Regions from separate parts of the Alteromonas sp. G4i13 genome, predicted to be linked through region 4. Evidence: predicted binding sites of a transcription regulator. Region 4 holds the regulator's gene; each other region holds the start of a gene.
The links. Region 4 encodes sigma-54, which starts transcription at its own class of promoters, with help from an activator protein. Its sites were predicted from a motif close to GTTGGCACGNNNNTNGNNT; they were not measured.

Region 1: nirB (nitrite reductase large subunit NirB) is a predicted target of sigma-54. The motif match lies at 3,585-3,603, and genes of this name have one in related genera.
Region 2: xdp1 (exosortase-dependent surface protein XDP1) is a predicted target of sigma-54. The motif match lies at 2,536-2,554, and genes of this name have one in related genera.
Region 3: ACFI6J_RS09910 (formate/nitrite transporter family protein) is a predicted target of sigma-54. The motif match lies at 2,403-2,421, and genes of this name have one in related genera.

The regions. Positions count from the first base shown of each region.
Region 1 is NZ_JBHNYX010000040.1:23,004-28,024, forward strand. It holds gene ACFI6J_RS16890 (nitrate reductase) at 1-364, opposite strand, end outside; gene nirD (nitrite reductase small subunit NirD) at 452-823, opposite strand; gene nirB (nitrite reductase large subunit NirB) at 860-3,409, opposite strand; gene ACFI6J_RS16905 (SulP family inorganic anion transporter) at 3,721-5,021, opposite strand, start outside.
Region 2 is NZ_JBHNYX010000065.1:112-5,132, reverse strand. It holds gene prsT (XrtA/PEP-CTERM system TPR-repeat protein PrsT) at 1-1,516, opposite strand, end outside; gene xdp1 (exosortase-dependent surface protein XDP1) at 1,622-2,488, opposite strand; gene xdp1 (exosortase-dependent surface protein XDP1) at 2,671-3,606, opposite strand; gene pssA (CDP-diacylglycerol--serine O-phosphatidyltransferase) at 3,983-4,786, shown strand.
Region 3 is NZ_JBHNYX010000016.1:71,826-76,846, reverse strand. It holds gene ACFI6J_RS09915 (protein kinase domain-containing protein) at 1-1,168, opposite strand, end outside; gene ACFI6J_RS09910 (formate/nitrite transporter family protein) at 1,295-2,143, opposite strand; gene ACFI6J_RS09905 (transglutaminase TgpA family protein) at 2,584-4,650, opposite strand; gene ACFI6J_RS09900 (DUF58 domain-containing protein) at 4,647-5,021, opposite strand, start outside.
Region 4 is NZ_JBHNYX010000027.1:37,853-42,873, reverse strand. It holds gene lptC (LPS export ABC transporter periplasmic protein LptC) at 1-515, shown strand, start outside; gene lptA (lipopolysaccharide transport periplasmic protein LptA) at 484-1,038, shown strand; gene lptB (LPS export ABC transporter ATP-binding protein) at 1,041-1,766, shown strand; gene ACFI6J_RS13905 (RNA polymerase factor sigma-54) at 1,840-3,321, shown strand; gene hpf (ribosome hibernation promoting factor) at 3,352-3,639, shown strand; gene ptsN (PTS IIA-like nitrogen regulatory protein PtsN) at 3,653-4,096, shown strand; gene rapZ (RNase adapter RapZ) at 4,181-5,021, shown strand, end outside.

The DNA of each region.
Region 1 (5,021 bases), on a different contig from region 4:
CTTCGGTGAGAAGCTGACCTGATACATAAAAAGCAACGGCATCCGCGCCATACTGCGCAATGGTAGAGGTGATCTTATCCGCAATCACATCGGTGGCCGTGTCCCAATCCACCGATTGACCTGCCATGGTTGGGTGAAGCAAACGACCGTTTATGTCGTTTGTTTCAAGCAGGTTTGTTCCTTTGACACACAATCTTCCATAATTGGCGGGATGCTCTGGCGTGCCTTTAACAGTGTCCAGGGTTATGGCACGCGTGCTTACGTTGCAACTGATATCTACACCACACCCTACGCCGCAGTAAGGGCATGTTGTTTGTCTTAATTGTTCAGACATCATGTCGGGTTGTCGTGTAGGCATATTCATTTCATTACCTTTTTCGGTTTCACAGCTTTTGAATGCATTTTGCTAAAAGGCTTTTTTCATGTGGGCGTTCAAATAAAGGCAGTTTGCTTAAACACCGACAAAAACCTTTTCGCCCTCTACCTTCACAGCGTAAGCCGTGACGGAAACATCGTCGTGTTCTTTACACAGCCCGGTTTCTAAAAAGTAATGCTCTTTGTATAGAGGCGAAGCAACAACAGGCGCACCGCCTATCGACCCTAGAAGCCCGCGATAGAGTACGTTTGCTTTACCAATAGGGTCGTAGTTACTAATGGCGAAAACCTGGGTTTCGCCGTTTATCTTCAAACTGAAAATTGCCACTTGCTGTGAGTCGACAAGGGCGCAAACCCCACTGTTTGTCACTAAGTCGTTCGTCTCACAAACATAGTGCCATTGCACTTGCTGTGGTTCTGACGCCATTACATTTTGCGCTGCTGACATAATTTGATTCTCCTAACAGGGTTGATAAGCCAGTGGCTATACCATAGAGACAGGAATGAACTGATCTTTACCTGCTACTTTTTCAGCTTCAGTAGCTGGGCGAACCTGGCCTCGCTCTGAAACAAACTGAATATTGGTGTCGCTAGCATTGCTGTTTACGAATTGACGGAAACGCTTGCGCGACTCAGGGTTTTCAATGGTGGTTTTCCATTCGCACTGATAAGCATCAACCACAGCATCCATCTGTGCTTCAAGCTCACCATTAATGCCAAGAGCATCGTTTATCACAACGTCTTGCAAGTAAGCTAACCCACCTTCTAAGTTGTCCATCCACACCGATGTGCGCTGTAGGCGATCAGCCGTTTTCACATAAAACATCAGCACGCGGTCGATGTACTTTATAAGGGTTTCGGTATCTAGATCGGTGGCAAACAGGTCTGCATGTCGAGGCTTCATACCGCCATTTCCGCAAACATACAGGTTCCAGCCTTGCTCGGTAGCAATAACACCAATGTCTTTGCTTTGGGCTTCTGCGCACTCACGGGTACACCCCGAAACGGCAAATTTAATTTTGTGCGGTGCACGTAAGCCTTTGTAACGATTCTCTAAGTCAATGGCAGTGCCAACAGAATCCTGTACACCGTAGCGGCACCATGTGCTGCCCACACACGATTTCACGGTACGCAGTGCCTTCGCGTAAGCATGGCCGGTTTCAAAACCACCAGCGACCAGTTTTTCCCAGATATCCGGTAAGTGCTCTACGCGCGCTCCAAATAAATCAATGCGCTGACCACCCGTGATCTTGGTGTACAGGTTGTATTCTTTTGCCACTTCGCCGAGCAGAATCAACTTCTCAGGCGTTATTTCGCCACCAGGTACACGCGGTACAACCGAGTACGTGCCATCTTTTTGCATGTTGCCAAGGTAGATATCGTTGGTGTCTTGCAGAGGAAGATGTGAAGCCTTAAGAATGTAGTCGTTATACACCGAAGCTAAAATTGAGCCGACAGCGGGCTTACAAATTTCACACCCTAGACCTTCACCATGCTGCTCTAGTAGCTCGTCAAAGGTGCGAATGCCGTTTACCTTAACAATGTGAAATAGCTCTTGTCGGGTATGGTTGAAGTGCTCACAAATGGCTTTTGATACTTCCACACCGCGCTTTTCAAGTTCGCTATCCACAACATTTTTAAGTAAGGCAGCACAGCCTCCACAACCTGTACTGGCCTTAGTTTCACCTTTTACATCACCAACGCTACAACAGCCGCCTTCAATGGCTGAAACTATGTCGCCCTTAGTCACATTTAAGCATGAACAAATAGACGCGGTGTCTGGTAGTGCATCGGCACCTAACGCCGGTGCGGCATCGGATGAGGGCAGAATTAGGCTTTCTGGGTGTTCAGGTAATTCAATATTATTAAGTGCATACTGTAAGAGCGTGTCGTAGTCGCTGGTATCGCCAACGAGCACAGCACCAAGCACGTACTTTTGCTCGCTATCTACCACCAGCTTTTTATACACGCCCTCGGGCTGATTTAAGTACGTGTAGCTAAGCGCTCCGTCTGTGCGTTCATGGGCATCGCCAATTGAGCCCACTTCTACGCCCATTAGCTTGAGTTTAGTGCTCATATCTGCGCCAGCGAACTCGGCATCGCCACCTGTAATATGACTTACGGCCGTGCGTGCCATGGTGTAGCCAGGTGCAACAAGACCAAAGATTTTGTTATCCCACAGCGCACATTCACCCACAGCGTAAATGTTTGGGTCAGACGTCACGCAATGGTTATCAATGACAATACCGCCGCGCTCACCCAGTGTTAGCGCTGACTTTCTGCCAAGCTGATCGGAAGGTCGAATACCGGCAGAGAATAAAATCATGTCAGTTTCTAGTGCAGTGCCGTCAGCAAACACCATTTTATAGCGGCAGGTATCACCAGCCTCGATAGTTTGGGTGGCCTTTTGGGTGTGAACCATTACGCCCAATGCTTCGATTTTATCTTTAAGCACGTTACCACCAGCTTGGTCTAGCTGTACCGCCATAAGCTGCGGGGCAAACTCTACCACGTGGGTGTCTAGACCGGCTTGTTTTAGTGCGTTAGCGGCTTCTAAACCTAGAAGACCGCCGCCAACGACAACCCCTACTTTGCTCACCGCTGCTGACGCTTCAATAGCAAGTAGATCGTCTATAGTACGGTACACCAAGCAATGCTCTTGATCGTTGCCAGGAATGGGTGGCACAAATGGGTAAGAGCCCGTAGCTAACACAAGCTTATCGTAGCTAAACACCTGCCCTTCCGACGTCGTCACTTTATTATTGTCACGGTCTATATCGGTAACCAAGGCATTGGTAACTACGTTTACGCCCCACTCGGCGTACTGAGCGGGAGTAGTAAGCGCTAAGTCATCAGCACTCGCGCCGCTAAAAAAAGACGACAGATAAACGCGGTCGTACGCAAGGCGTGACTCGCCGCATAAAACGGTTATTTCTACATTGGCATCGCTTTGGTGAAGCTGCTCAACAAAATGATGCCCCACCATGCCGTTGCCTACGACGACAATTTGCGGTTTTGAGTCCAATGAAGTCATGGTATTCCCCTTTTTTCGGGACAAAAAAAAGCCCGCTTCAACTTTCGTTGATGCGGGCTTCGTTGCCTATTTTGCCAACGGTTTAGGTCGGCTAACACATTTTACGGAGTGTTATAAATCACACAATTTTCAGCGATTGACACAAATCACCAAAACACACTTTACGTTTATAGCTATCCAAGTTCAGTGCCAAAACCGTAAATAATTGTTTTTATTTGATTTACTACAAAATAAGCATTATTCAGACTTCACAACTGCACCAAACAAGCGCAAAACTGTGTTTACTTGGTGCATTAAGGCTATCAAATAACTTAGGCCAGCTTATCCGTCGCTACGCGGTAGCGAGGGTCTTCAACCACGTTAATTTCAACAAACTTATCGGCCTTGCGAAGCAGTGAGCGACATTCATCACTGATATGGCGAATGTGTAGCTTTTTACCCTGCTCTTCGTATTTGTCAGCAAGGGTATCTAGCGCATCGATACCTGATGAATCCCAAATGCGAGAGTCTTTAAAGTCAATAACTACATCATTAGGGTCGTTGGCGATATCAAACAGGTCTTTGAAATGCGATACCGAGCCAAAGAACAGCGGGCCGTCTAGCTCATAGACTTTCCAACCGTCGTTATCGATATGGGATCTCGCTTCAATATGACGAGCGTGTTTCCATGCAAACACCAGTGCTGAAACGATAACACCCACCACAACCGCAATAGCCAGATCAGCGATAACGGTAACGCCTGTTACTAGGAAAAGTACGAACGCATCTTCTTTGTTTACGCCGCGAATAATTCTGAATGACGCCCACTCAAATGTAGCGATAACCACCACGAACATAACGCCAACAAGGGCAGCGAGAGGAATCATTTCAATTAGCGGAGCAGCAAATAGAATAAAGCCTAATAATACAACCGCCGCGGTGATACCAGACAAGCGGCCACGGCCACCAGAGTTAATATTAATCATACTTTGACCAATCATGGCGCAACCGCCCATACCGCCAAAGAAACCGTTTACGGTATTTGCAACGCCTTGGCCAACGCACTCTTTGTTGCCGCGCCCGCGGGTATCTGTCATTTCGTCAATTAATGAAAGAGTAAGAAGCGACTCAATTAGACCAACCAAGCAAAGAATGACTGAGGTAGGCAAAATGATCATGAAGGTTTCCCAGGTGAACGGCACCATAGGAATAGCAAAGCTAGGAAGTTCACCCGCTAGCGTCGCGGTGTCGCGCTGGTCAGCTGGTAGCAAATCGCGAACAAAGTCGATTACAGTGCGCGCTTCAAGGTCAAGACCGTGTACTAACAAGGTTACCGTAACAATCGCTACAAGCGACGCCGGTACAGCTTTGGTTAGCTTTGGCAATAAATAGATAATGGCCATGGTTAGCGCCACAAGCCCTAGCATCCAATATAACAGCGTACCTTCCATCCACTGTAATTCACCCGCTGCGTTGGTCACTTTGAACTGGCCTAATTGCGCCAAGAAAATAACAATTGCCAAACCATTTACGAAGCCTAGCATTACCGGATATGGGACCAGACGTATAAACTTTCCGAGCTTGAAAATACCGCACATTATTTGCAGTAAACCAGCCAAAATAACCGCGGCAA
Region 2 (5,021 bases), on a different contig from region 4:
CGATATTGGTTTTAGCTTCTTCTAACTGACCTTGTCTTATCAAGATGCCGGCTTTTAAGTTGTACACTTCAGCTTCGTCAGGATAAAGTTCACTTAGCAGGTTTGCGCCTTTTAAAGCATTATCAAACTGCTGGGCTTGTAAATTCATTAATGAATAAGTGAATAGAAACCCCGCGTTATCTTTGTAGGTCGGCAAATTCTTTTCAAGAATTGATAGTGCTTCGTCCTGCTTACCTCTGGCAGCCATTAATTTAATCTTGAAAAGCTGAAGCTTGTTCTCATTAGGGTATTTGTATTCAAGATTTTGCAGTAGGCGTTCAGCCTTGAATGCTTTGTTTTGGCGAATAAATAAGTCACCCAGAAGCAGCGCTGAGTCAGGGTCTTCCATTAACGCATCCTGATGACGTTCAAGCAGCGCAAGCGCTTGTTTGTCTTGCTGTGTTGCCATATAGACTTGACTTAGCATTAATACTGCCTGCAGGTCATCAGGCTCCTGCTGCAAGTAAGCATTAAAGTCCTTTGCGGCTGTTTCCATGTTGTTGTTAAAGAAGTTCGTTAAACCACTTATATATAACAACATCGGTTGAGAGGTTATCAGCTCAGGGTCAAGCTGCGCCATGAAGTCGTTAAGTTCTTTTAGCTTTGCATTATCAATAGCTTGCTGGTTGTCTCTACTTTGTAGCCAGCTGTTGAGTAATATGGCTAGCGGATCGTTCGGCGTGTCCTCAATGATCTCATCAACAAAAAGCTTTGCGGTATCGTAGTCTTTTGCTTCTAAGTACAAGTCTACAAGGTTACGTAGCGCAATAGGATCGTCGCGGTTAAACGTCAATGCTTTTTGTAAATGCGCGGTTGCTGCGTCAGTATCTCCCTGTCGATAAGCAAGCTGGCCCTTCAATCGCCATGTTATTGCGTTTTCTGGTTCTAACGACATGGCTTTATCGATAAGAGAATTTGCTTTAGATAAGTCTTCATTTTGAAGGGCAATTGAGGCTAAGCCGTTTATAGCTGGCACGAAGTTAGGTGTGCGTGAGACTATGGTGCTATAGTCGCGTAAGGCGCATAGCTCGTCTTCCAGTCTAGTGCACGCAGTTGCACGAATCATTAACCACTCGCGCTCTGCCTCTCCCGACAGTTTGTTTAAATCGGCAAAATCGACAATCTCTTTATATCTGTTCAAGAACAGCCAAGTGTTGCCAAGCGGTTCTGCCAGAAGGTTAATGTCAGCACCCATTTCAAGTGCTTCTACGAACTCCATTTCGGCCGCGGTTAGGTAGCCGTTTATAAGCAGTATTTCACCCATTAGTATCTTTGCAGCTAGATTTTCAGGGTCTTTCTGTAAGCTGTTTTTAAGGTGGATATAGGCTTCGTCGTATTCGTTTTGATTAAACGCGGTCAGTGCTTTTTCGTAGTCTTCTGACGTAGAAGCAAAACTGTTAAAAGCGATTAATGATGAGGCAACTGCAGAGACAATAGCGCGTTGTACAACACGCTTTTTATTATTAAAAAAATCCATATATACCTTCGAAACTTAGCCTAGCCGCTGGCTTAAAAATAGCATAAAAAAAGGTGGCCTAAGCCACCTTCTAAAGATACGTGTTTTCTATGCGTTTTTAAACAATTAAACGCGGCGCTTACGTCTATAAAGAACAAGACCTAAACCCAACCCCATCAGTGCTAGGGCGCCAGGCTCACTAACTTCTGCGGTTGGTTGAGTCATTGACACACCAATGGAAGACAGTTTTAATTGTACGCTGTTAAAGTTACTCTTAGCGTTATCGTCGAAAATGGTATTGTATGCACCTATTAACCAGTATTTTGCACTACCAGTTAGCTTCGTAAATGTTGATTCGTACAAACCGTTTGAGCCTTTTGAACCTACGCCATAGTGACCTAGTGTATTCTCAACAATAGCGCTTGTAACAGTGTTCCAAGTTGAGTTGGCTCCGCTCTCAAATGCCGCAATACTATTAAGACCCGCAACAGTAACTTCTTTACTATCATTGTCGCCGACTACCCAAGTGAAGGCTGCATTTTCAAGAGTCACTGACTCGCTAAATGACAGTAAGAACATATCAAAATCTCTGCCACCGCCGTCACCGCTATTATCAACTGCGTGACTATCACCTCCCCAAGAATAATCACTATTTTTAATTCCGTAGCCAACGTGTCTATTTGCTAAAGTACAACCATTATTACCAAGCGTACAGTTCCACCAACCTTGAATATTGCCCTGGGCAAGTTTGTCGTCGGCGTGTCCTGCAGAGTTTGACCAAGCAGTGATTCCTACATCAACTGTAACGCCGTTGATCTCGATTGAGGTATTGCTGTTTTGCGCATTGGTCGTTTGTGAGTAATTAGCGCTGCCATTAGAATTGGCGAGTGTGTATTGTGCATCATACTTTGCACTGTTGAGGCTTGAATCTGTAGCGAAAACTGATGAACTAACAGCAAGTAATAGTATTGTCAGCGATGTAGAAAACTTCATATTTTGAACTACCCAAAAAGCAAAATTAGATGATTATTTCTAATGTTAAGCTTATTTCGTGCCAGTTTGTTTAAGTTTATGATTTTTAAGTTAATGTTACAATTTGAAAAGGGACGATATGAGAGAGGGTAAAAAAAACTGACAGATTTTCCAACCTGTCAGTGATCTAAAGTCTAATTTCTTCAAATGGATTTTTTGCGACGCCACATCACGAGAAGTGAACAAGCCATGAGTAAGCCAATGGTGCCAGGTTCAGAAACTTCTGTTGGCGTTGGCGTACCGGCAGACTCTGTTACAGAGAAGCCAACATTAGCAAGCTTAAAGGCATCATTACCTACATGGCCGCCAATATTTCCGAATACGGTGTTATAAGCGCCAACCAACCAATATTGAGCGGACTCAGTGAAAGTAAAGTCAGCGCGGTGATCTAAATATTCACAGTTTTCAATATCAAATGAGGCTGAAGTTAAGGCGTTAGCGACAATATCGCTCCACGTGTTAACACCTGAGGTTAGTTTCGAAGTATTACTTAGTGCTGCAACAGATACTTGGCTGTCGCGGCCACTGTAAAGCCATGAAAAACTTGCGCCCGTTAGTGTCACCGCAGAGTCGAAAGATAACAACACGAAGTCATAGTCACGTTCTACGTTAGTCATACCACTATAATAAGCGTTCGCGCTACCTTGAGAGTAATAGTTGATATTGTCAATAGCGTGGTCAGCGTCGCCACGATAGTATGCTTCATCGTTGTTTGTTATGCCGTAAGCCCATTTATCTGAGATTTTTTCTAACTTGGCGCCAACGACTGTTTCGCCGGTAACTCCTTGTGTGTCCGAAAAGGCGGACATATTAATATTTAATCCGTCTATTTGAACAAAGGAATTATTCGTCTGATTGGTTTGTGTCACTTTGTCATCGACTAGATCGTAGGTGTATTCTCCCAACGGAGAGTTACATACATTGCTTTGTTCGTTGCTTTGGCTCGATGACCCACAGTGAGAATAACTTTGCTTTTTATAGTAGGTAGCGAATGCTGAATTAGCACTCAGGGTAGATAGCAAAGCTGTGGAAAGTAATAGTACAGTTTGCAAAGAAAACGTTTTTTGTAGCGTTCGCATAATTGCTTTCCTATATATGAAGCGCAAAGCACTTCAAGTACACGCCGAGTGATGTGTGCGCATATTATGCGAACACAAACTTGGTAGTACCTAATTTCAACATGGACTTGTATGATATATGAACGGTGAGCTATTTAAGGTATGTAACCGTATACCTAGTTATTAGTTGTTTGTTTGATCGTGAGCATACGCGGTCCTGAATAAATAGAAGCCAAGCGCCGGCATTGTGGTAGGAGTACGTGTAATCAATGCAAAGCTAATAACGTTTTGCAACGGCGTTATGTAAAGGAACGAGGCAGCCTTTTTACTTTGCTATGCGTTCCTGCATATCTATGAAATAATTAGTGCAATTGTATATGTAGAAGTATGAGGACATATGTCTGATCAAAAACGTAAAGGGATATACTTACTTCCCAACTTATTAACAACAGCAGGGTTGTTTTCGGGTTTCTTTGCTGTGGTTTCGTCAATGAACGGCAGGTTCGAAGCCGCGGCAGTGGCTATCTTTGTTGCTATGATTTTTGATGGCTTAGATGGGCGTGTGGCAAGAATGACGAACACGCAAAGCGACTTTGGTGCCGAGTATGACTCAATGGCAGATATGGTTTCATTTGGAATGGCACCTGCACTTGTTGCTTATAATTGGGGGTTAACTGAGCTGGGCAAGTTAGGCTGGTTAGCGGCTTTTATATATGTAGCGGGTGCAGCTCTTCGTTTAGCTCGCTTCAATACGCAAGTTGGTATTGCCGATAAGCGTTTCTTCCAAGGTCTCGCAAGTCCGGCTGCTGCGGCTGTTGTCTCTGGTCTTGTATGGGTTGGAGTTGAGTATGATGCTGTTGGTACCGACTATGGTTTAATAGTTGCTGCAGTAACTGGCTTGGCAGGTTTGCTGATGGTGAGTAACTTTAAATACAATTCTTTCAAAGAAGTTAATTGGCACGGTAAGGTTCCATTTGTAGGCCTTCTTTTAGTTCTTCTGATATTCGTTGTTGTGGCAACAGAACCCGCTTTAGTATTGTTCCTTGTTTTTGCACTATATGCGTTAGCTGGACCTATCAATACGTTTCGTACCGTTGAGAAAGTAACGTTAGACGATGTAGTGGGCGACCATGAAGAAGATGCAGACTTCAATGCCGATAAAAAGAAAAGCAATGAAAGTGTAGACAATAAGCAGGAATGATCACGTGGCAATAATCAGATGTCTTCGCTCAATAATAAAGAGGATATGCCTTTTTGAGCTGATAGAATAAGGATATACAAGCGTAAACGCATGCTTAATGTACTAATAGATTAAAAAGCGACCGAACGGTCGCTTTTTTTATATTTATTTAAAAAAGGGTGTTGACGATGCTACAGGAATGCGTAGAATGCGCGCCTCCTCAACAGGGAACAGCAAAACGCTAACAACTGATGAG
Region 3 (5,021 bases), on a different contig from region 4:
CCGAATTAATCCGTCTCGAAAACCAGCTCTCTATTAGGAACCCATTTACCATTTCTGGTGATAGGGTAAAGTCGGTAGCCGGTGTTTTTACAACCACAGGGCTGTTTGTGTGCGTAGCTTCACAAGACGAATTGGTGGCAATAAAAACATGGCTTCGGGCCGACGTATAAAGCTGTCGTTCTAGCTTCAGTCCATCAACATCATCACCCGTCTTAAAGTTTGCGGCAGCAGGCTCTCGGCATACATGTTCATCAGACTGCTGATTTGAGTAATGAATCGCAGCATCAGAAACCTCAGAATTGGTTATCAGTTGGTTGACCAACGGCCTGTTAAGTACAGATGAATGAGGTGAAGTTGAAACGCCTGTATACAGTGGGTGTCTGTGATCGTCTAGGCCATCATGGCTAGCTACAAGAACCTTTACGAGAAGTAAGGTGAGGTTGTCATCGCTTCCTCTAGTAAATGCCTCATGTACTACCAACGCAGCTTGGTTTTCAGAAAGCGTATCGGCCTCACTGATTTTCATAAGAATGGTGGGTAGCGAAACAAACTCATAAACGCCGTCGCTACTAATCGAAAACGTGCTCGATGAGTTGAGGGTGAGTGTTGTGTGGTCGATATCTATATGTGCTTGAACGCCTAATGCTTTAGTAAGATAACTCTGCGAAGGCTCACTTTCCGATACTTGACGATGAGGTTTTGTGAGTAAGATAGGCGATTGTGCGTTCTTAGAAAGAACTTGAATTTGACAATCCCCCACATGAAATACATCCATGTGATTGCCTGTTACCACTGCCACTGTTAACGTGCACACATAACCTTTTTCTGGTGTATAGCAAAAGGGACTTCTTTGCGTACGTGTGTAAAGCAGCGCGTTTATCTCTTTAATAATGGTTTCAGCGCGCGTCTTAACCGACCATTGTTCCGGCGCTATTTTAAACAGTTTAATAAACTGACTGGTAGCAAAGTCGCTAGCAACCTGGCTAACCGTACTGCTACTTACACCGTCAGCGATAACAAAAACGCTGCTTTGATTTGGGTTATCAGAGACTTGGAAAGCGTATGCATCTTGGTTTATCGCTTTAACGCCGGCTGTAGAAAATGCACTTACACTGAGCGTGTTAGCTGGTGGGTTAATTGGGGCGTTTAACGCGGCTCGCTCATTCATGTTTAATTGCTTCTTACCTGCATATTTAATTATGAGCCCAATTAGTTATTTCCAAGGAAACGGATAACGCCATCATGACGTGTCTTGTAGGGACAAGGCATGATGGCTTTAAGATAAGCGCCTTAATTAAATAGGCAGTGTTTGCGATGCAGCGGCTTTATCAACAGGGATAGTACGTTTGGGTAGCGTCTTAACGTGGGTGGTGTACAGGGTTAGTCCAGTAAAGGCGAGGCCACCAACAAGATTTCCAAGTGCAGTTGGGATCTCGTTCCAAATGAAGTAGTCCATAACCGAGAAGTCGCCGCCCATAATAAGGCCAAATGGGAAAAGGAACATGTTTACTACTGAGTGCTCAAAACCCATAAAGAAGAACAGCATGATTGGCATCCACATGGCTAGTACTTTTCCGCTAACGTGAGTTGAAATCATTGCACCCACTACGCCTAGCGACACCATCCAGTTACACAACATGCCGCGAATAAAAATGGTGAACCAGCCTGCAACGCCGTGTTCTGCGTAGCCCAATGTACGAGCTTCGCCAATGCTGGCTACCTTAGTCGCGATGGCACCGCCATCCACGTTATATCCCATGGTAAAAATAAACGACATCATAAAGGCCACGGTTAATGCGCCGCCAAAGTTACCTAAAAATACTAATCCCCAATTTCGTAGAATTTGTTTTGGCGTGACGCCAGGTCGCTGTGCAAGCCAAGCGAGTGGGGTAAGTACAAACACGCCGGTTAATAGGTCAAACCCCATAAGGTAGAGCATACAAAAGCCCACTGGGAATAACACTGCGCCAAGAAGAAACACGCCGGTTTGAACGGCAATGGTAACGGCAAAAACAGCGGCAAGGGCCAATATTGCACCTGCCATATAAGCGCGAATTAGAGTATCTCGTGTAGACATATAAATTTTGGCTTCGCCTGCATCTACCATCTTGGTTGCAAACTCAGCGGGGAGAAGATAAGCCATGGTTTCACCTCACGTTGTCGTTATTAATAAGTTGTCATCTGTGTGTTGGCGTTTACTGTTTCAATGCGTTCCAGAAGATCAAAAAAAGGCGTCCGCAGCGCTCTCGTAAGAAAGAACTGGGGACGCCTTTGTCCGAAACTCATGCATTGTGGTAGCTAACAAATAAACCGTCGGTTATGTGTACGCCTTTGTACTCTAAAGCCCGTTGGCAACTAATACTTGTATAAGCGCCTTCGTACTTTTGTTATCCATTTGTACAAAGCTAAAAAAGTGCCAATAACCAAAATGTACCTAAATGTGTTATTTATTGCTATTTAAAACAATGGCTTGTGTAAATTCGTGGCTGTATTGATAGGCGCTTGCGCCTAGGCACTATTAATTAGTCTGCACTAAAAAGGGGGGAGTGTGAGTGTTTAAGGTGCAACCGGTTTAACTATTTCCTACTTTAATGCCTGTTTTAACATTTTTAGCTGACGCTTCATGGTTGGATAAACTTTTGCCTCTTGTGTTCGGTGTGCGTATTTTTCGTGCTCAAATTGTTCACACAGAAGTGTTAGTGCCTTGGCAGCATCGTCGTTTATCAAGGGGTTAACTTCACTCATAAAGGCGGACAAGGTTTTATTCCCTCTTTCTTTTCCTGTTTTAGCTTCAACGCATTTTATTGCGTTTAGTAAAACTCTGTGTGAGGGCGACAGTGTGTTGCGATGCGTTTTGGGTAAAAAATAAAGTGCTAATATAAGCCCAATTAGGCCAATGGCGGAAAGAAATACAACTCGCATTTTTTGCGGCGTTAGCGAGCCTAGTAATTCTTCAAGCATGTTGGTTTGCGCAGTATTGTCAAAGCCCAGTACCCATTTACTCCACGAGTAATCGAGCTGTTGAAACCAGCTTTGTAATGTTGCAAAAATAGCAGCGTTGCTAAGGTCGCCCAAAATACTGGCTTTACGAGACTCCCCAAGCTCTTCCAAAGCACGTTCAAGCCCGAAGGTTAAGCGTGACGGTGCCACCATACTCGTTGGGTCGTGTCGAATCCACACACCATCAATAAAAGCTTCCACCCACGCATGTGCATCGTACTGCCTTATTTGAAGCACATTGTCATTAAGTGCGCTTCCGCCCTGGTAGCCTGTCACCATTCTTGCCGGTACCCCTGCGGCGCGAAGCACATACACCATGGCGCCTGCGTAATGGGCACAAAAACCTGAGCGTTCTTCAAATAAAAAACGGTCGATGGGGTCGGTAGGCATGGCGTTCGGCGATAGGGTGTAGCGGAAGCCCCCTTGATTAAATTCACGCATTATTGCGCTAACTATTTGCTGTGCGCTTGAGTATTGTTTGGCAAGTGTCTGTCCCCATGCTCTGGCTTGAGGGTTGCCATTCATGGAAACCTGAAGGTTTAGTTGCGATTCAAAATTTCCTATTCCGCTAGTGATTTGAGCAGTTGGATAGTAGCGCAGATAAAACGCTTTTTTACTGGATATTGGGCTATTCGCCCTTAACGTAAAATCAAAAAGACTTCTTACGAAAATACTGTTCTCGCGGTTGTTGGGGGTCGAAGGCGCTAACGCAAACAGCCACGTTTGCTGTGTGGGTTCCACGATCAATTCATAACTTATCACTTGAGGCGTATTTTCCTCGGCCAGAGCTGACAAGGGTGTTGGCTTGCCCATGTAAGCTAGCTGCTGCTCTGCCTGTTTGCGCTTGTCGCTAATAGACCAGGTTTTCCCGTCAAAATGTTCTAAGGTCATAGCGCGCCAATACCTGGACGGTGCAACAGGGACTGCTTCTGCGTTTTCAAATGTGGCGCTGAAAGCCAATTCAGATGAACTTGCAAGCGACGCAATATCACCAGGCGTCACCGTGTCAGAAAGCCCGGTTTCAGTCGACTTTGACGTGGGCATCTGCCAAAGCGGAGGGAGTTGGGGAAGCAGTAAAAACAGTAGCAGCGCGATAGGGAAAGCTTGGACAATAAGCACGGTCACGAATTTAATGCTTTTTGATTTGGGTATTCCTGCACCGTGATAAATGGCAGTCGCGAATAGCAGCAGGGCCAGTATTCCTGTATAGCCAATCCACGCAAATACGCTTAGAGACGAGATAAATCCGCAGCCGATCAAGAACAAACAGGTACATACAATTAAGTGAAAATCTCGTTTTTTCTCAACCAGCATGATTTTGAGCGCGCACGCGACGGTCAATAGGTTGATCATGCTATCAAGCAATCCTACTGAGAAGCCAAACCACGATAATGCGAACACTGCCAATATCGCCAGTAGATTAACCGTGCGTGATGTGGGCAAACTATTTAACGCACTAAGGCCTGCGGCCCTCACTATCACAGCACATCCACCTAGCATAATTACCCATGTCATAAGCGGCGCGGTAAGAGTAAAAAGAATAAGAGAGAAAGCTATGCAGAGCATAAGCACAGCCACGGACGTTGGTTGGCTAAACACGCTTTTAACAACGGTTAATTGCGTTAAACGGCTTAAGATAGCGGAGCTCATTTCGTTGACCTCGCTCTTTCATTCTTTATGGAAGATATTGAGACCGTTTTATTTGAGGTCGAAGAAGCTTGTGATGAATTCAAACAAGCAAGCGCACTAAGACATTCGTGCCTATGTTTTACCCCGTGAGCAGGGGCAATGTTAAGCCCTTTGTACTGTATTCCAAATACCCGGTCTGCGCCTGTCCAAGACAATGTTGCATAGGTAAGTGCCGATACGGCAGTTTCCACATCTATGTTTGAGGGAACTGAAAGTACAAAACTGTCGCTTTGCAAGGAGGTAAAGGATTTCGAAACCCAATTTCCGTTTTTCGCCACATGCTTCCATGATACGCGATTAAGCGGCTGTCCAACTTCGTAATCGTTTAATGC
Region 4 (5,021 bases):
TGATGTACATCCCTACGTGGATGGAAGAGCAGCCTGAAACGCAGGGGAATCGTGAAAACGATGCGCTAAAGCCCGCCTACAAAGCAAAAAATCTAACCACTACGCTGTACAATCAAGACGGTGAGTTAAATCACAAAGTATTTGCAGAGTCGATGGAGCATTACGACCAGCTTGGCTTTGTATTGTTTCAGCAACCTAAATACACCCTTTATACAGAAAACGCGTCATCACCATGGGTGGTAACCGCTGATGAAGGTACACTATACAATAACGAGCTAATCCAGCTGGAAAACCAAGTTAATATTGAGAACCAAACTGGCGATGACTTTGTCAGAAGTATATCGACCGAGTACATTCAAATTAATTTAGAAACCAAGCAAATGACATCTGACCAACCCGTTGAAATACTGGGCACCCAATATGTCATTTTAAGTAATGGGTTTAACGCGAATTTACGCACACAAGAATACGAGCTTTTAGATCATGTACAAACCACTTATTCCCCTAGCAACTAGTTTATTGCTTGCCATCGCTAGCGGTGCGGTACACGCCAGTGAAGATGATTTTTCGCAGCCCATAAAAATAGGCTCGAACACCCAGTTTATCGACGGTAAAAATAAAACCGCGTTGTACAAAGACGACGTACTCATAACTCAAGGCTCTTTGGTTATTGAAGCTGACGAAGTGGAAGTAATTGCCACTGACGGTGGTGGTCGTGAAATATTTATTGCTAGAGGAAAGCCTGCAAGCTATTCCCAGCAATTGGAAGACGGCACGCCAGTTTCGGCAAAAGCTAATGAAATACGCTATGAAGTGGTGAACCGAACGATTTCTCTTGCTGGAAACGCAGAGTTGAAACAAGACACCAGTAAAGTACAGGGTGACAACATCACGTTCGATATGATTACCGAGCAATTGCTAGCGACTGGCGGCGCAGGTAAGGATGGTGAGGGTCGAGTGACCACAGTATTCACACCTGAGACCATTCGCAAAACTTCGTCTAAGAAAGACAAAAAAGACAACGAGGGCAATGAATAGCAATGGCAACTTTGAGCGCTAAAAATCTTGCTAAGGCTTACAAGTCAAGACAGGTTGTACGAGATGTAAGCCTGTCTGTCTCAACGGGTCAAATTGTCGGTCTTCTTGGCCCAAATGGCGCTGGTAAGACCACCACATTCTACATGATTGTTGGTTTAGTGAATTTGGATAAAGGCAAGATTGAAATTGACGACAATGAGCTAACTCATCAGCCCATGCACGAGCGTGCACGCCGCGGAATAGGCTACCTACCGCAGGAAGCCTCTATTTTCAGAAAGCTCACGGTACATGAAAATATCATGGCCATTTTGCAAACCCGTAAAGATTTAAATTCACAACAGCAAGAAGAAGAAGCTGATGCGCTACTTGATGAATTTAATATTAACCATATACGTAATAGTACGGGGATGAGTTTGTCAGGGGGCGAACGCCGTCGCGTTGAGATTGCCCGCGCTCTGGCAGCAAAACCGCAATTTATTTTGTTAGATGAACCATTTGCTGGTGTTGATCCAATATCAGTTAATGATATAAAGAAGATAATACAACATCTTCGCGATAGGGGGATTGGAATCCTTATCACGGACCATAACGTACGAGAGACATTGGATGTTTGTGAAAAGGCGTACATTGTGAGTCATGGCGAGCTTATTGCGCAAGGAACGGCGGAACAGGTTTTAAGTAATCAAAAAGTAAGGGATGTATACCTAGGCGAACAATTCAGGCTATAGTTAATGTAACCGAATTGTCATTTTTCAGTTTCGCTCTGGTATATTCAATTTAGAGCATTTAAATAAGACGTAGATGAAACCATCTTTACAGCTAAAATTTAGCCAACAACTTACCATGACACCACAGCTTCAGCAGGCCATTAAACTGCTGCAGCTTTCTACACTTGATCTTCAACAAGAGATCCAAGAAGCGCTCGATTCTAATCCGCTATTAGAAGTTGAAGAAGGTAATGACGAGCCGCAACTAGAAAAGAACAATATCGACAACGATGACAGCGGCTCTGAGGCCACTGCTTCTGCATCTAGTGACACACTAGAAGCCGGCGATGCACTTGAGAAAAACGATCTTCCCGATGAGCTGCCAATCGACAGCACATGGGACGAATACTACTCTGCTTCATCTTCGCCTGCTCCGGGTCCATCCAATGACGACGAGCAAATCTTCCAAGGTGAGACTACTGAAGATATTCAAGAGCACCTTCTTTGGCAAATGCGCCTTACCCATTTCTCGGATACCGATCGCGCAATCGCTACAGCAATCATCGACTCTATTGACGAGTCAGGTTATTTAACCGTTACCCTTGATGATATTTTAGAAGCGGTCAACGATGATGATATGGAAGAGCCAATTGAAATGGACGAAATAGAATGTGTGCTAAAGCGCATTCAGATGTTCGACCCTATTGGTTCTGGCTCACGCTCTCCACAAGAATGTTTGATGGTGCAATTGCGCCAATTTTCAGAAGACACACCGTGGCTTGCTGAAGCAAAGCAACTGATTGAAGAGTACTCTGACTTACTGAGCAGCAAAGACTATCGTACGCTTATGCGTAAAAGCCGATTGAAAGAAGATCAGCTACGCGAGGCAATGCGTTTACTGCAAACCTTGAATCCTCGCCCAGGTAGTGCTTTAGTTACTAAAGAGCCTGAGTACGTTATTCCTGATGTCTCAGTAACCAAGAAAAATGGCCGTTGGGTGGTTGAGCTGAACCCCGACAGTCTGCCTAAGTTAAGCGTAAATCAACAATACGCAGCAATGAGTCGCCGTGCCAAGAATAGTAGCGATTCACAATTCATCCGCTCACACATGCAAGAGGCTAAGTGGTTCATAAAGAGCCTTGAATCTCGTAACGAAACCTTAATGAAGGTTGCAAACTGCATTGTGCAGCAGCAAATGGGCTTTTTTGAGCACGGCCCGGAAATGATGAAACCAATGGTGCTAAATGATGTCGCAGAAATGGTAGATATGCACGAATCCACTATTTCGCGAGTGACAACGCAAAAGTACATGCATACGCCACGTGGAATCTTCGAATTGAAGTATTTCTTCTCAAGCCACGTTGCAACAGAGTCTGGTGGTGAATGTTCATCTACAGCGATTCGTGCATTGATCAAGAAATTAGTGGCCGCTGAAAAGCCTAGCAAGCCGCTAAGTGATAGCAAGATTGCTTCATTGTTGGCCGAACAAGGCATTAAAGTTGCCCGGCGAACAATAGCAAAGTACCGGGAATCGTTGTCGATCCCGCCGTCGAACCAACGCAAAAGCCTTATTTAATCGGGCTTAATAATATAAGGAAGACGAAATATGCAAATCAACCTTACTGGTCATCATGTCGAAATCACCGACTCTTTGCGTAATTATGTCGATACGAAGTTCAGCAAACTTGAACGTCACTTTGATCACATTTCTAATGTGCATGTCATCCTGAACGTTGAAAAATTAAATCAAAAAGCCGAAGCGACCGTTCATTTAAGTGGCGCTGAAGTATTCGCATCCTCAGAAAATACCGACATGTATGCGGCGATTGACAGCATGGTTGATAAACTCGACCGGCAGGTAATCAAGCATAAGGAAAAACTGAAAAAACATTAGTAGTTAATTAAGCATGGATATACAAGCCATCGTAAGTCTGGACCGCACCGAGTGTGCGGTTCAGTGTAATAGTAAAAAGCGAATTCTTGAGATCATCGCTGATATCGCTGCCAAGCAAAACGAGAACATTGATCAGGCAACGGTACTTAACAGTTTGATGGCTCGAGAGCGTATGGGTAGTACAGGCATTGGCAATGGTATCGCCCTGCCCCACGGGCGCCTGCCGGGCCTTGAGAAAGTGATTGCCATTGTTGTAACCAGCACGCCAGCAATCGACTTTGACGCCCTTGACGAGAAACCCGTAGACATCTTTTTTGCGCTACTCGTTCCCGAGGAACAGACCGAAGGACACCTTCAAACGCTGGCCACCGTGGCTGGTAAACTAAGCGACAAAGAAACGATTAAAGCAATACGTCGCGCAACGACAAGCGACGATATTCTATCTGCATTAAGTTAAACATTAAGCGCCTATTAACCGTTTAGTAGGCGCCTAATTCAACAACGCGTATGTGATAAAACCAGAGTATTAGGGAGAAAGTAGGTGAAGCTGATAATAATCAGTGGTCGTTCGGGGTCTGGTAAGTCTGTCGCACTTCGCGCATTGGAAGATTTAGGTTATTACTGTGTTGATAATATCCCGGTAAACTTACTTCCCACCTTAACCCATACAGTTGTTGACGAGTACGATCAGGTTGCGGTAAGTATCGATGTGAGAAACTTACCTAAAAATCCTGACGATTTGGTAGAAATTCTAGACTACCTGCCTTCTTCGTGGTCGATGACCATTGTTTACATTGACGCGAGCGATGATGTACTGGTTAAGCGTTTTAGCGAAACACGTCGTCTTCACCCTCTCGCCAAGCTTAATAAATCGCTTTCAGAAGCCATTAAAGCCGAGTCAGCCCTACTTGCTCCTATTGCTGAACGCGCAGATTTATATTTAGACACTGATAAGCTTACCATTCACCAACTGGCAGAGTTAATTCGAGAGCGTATCTTGGGTAAGAAAAGCTCACGCCTTGTGCTTGTGTTCGAGTCGTTTGGCTTTAAGCACGGTATTCCTAAAGATGCGGATTACGTTTTTGATGCCCGCTTTTTACCTAACCCCCACTGGGAGCCGGACCTTAAACATCTGACCGGATTAGACGCGCCAGTAGAAGTATTTTTGGGGTCGCAGCCTGTAGTGACCAAGTTCATTTGGCAAATTCAGAATTTAATAACGACATGGCTGCCTCATTTAGAGCGCAATAACAGAAGTTACGTAACCGTAGCGATTGGCTGTACTGGTGGCCAACACCGTTCGGTTTATATCGCACAGACCCTGTCGAAAACCTTCAGTGAAATACACCCTGATGTACAAATTCGCCATAGAGAGCTGAATC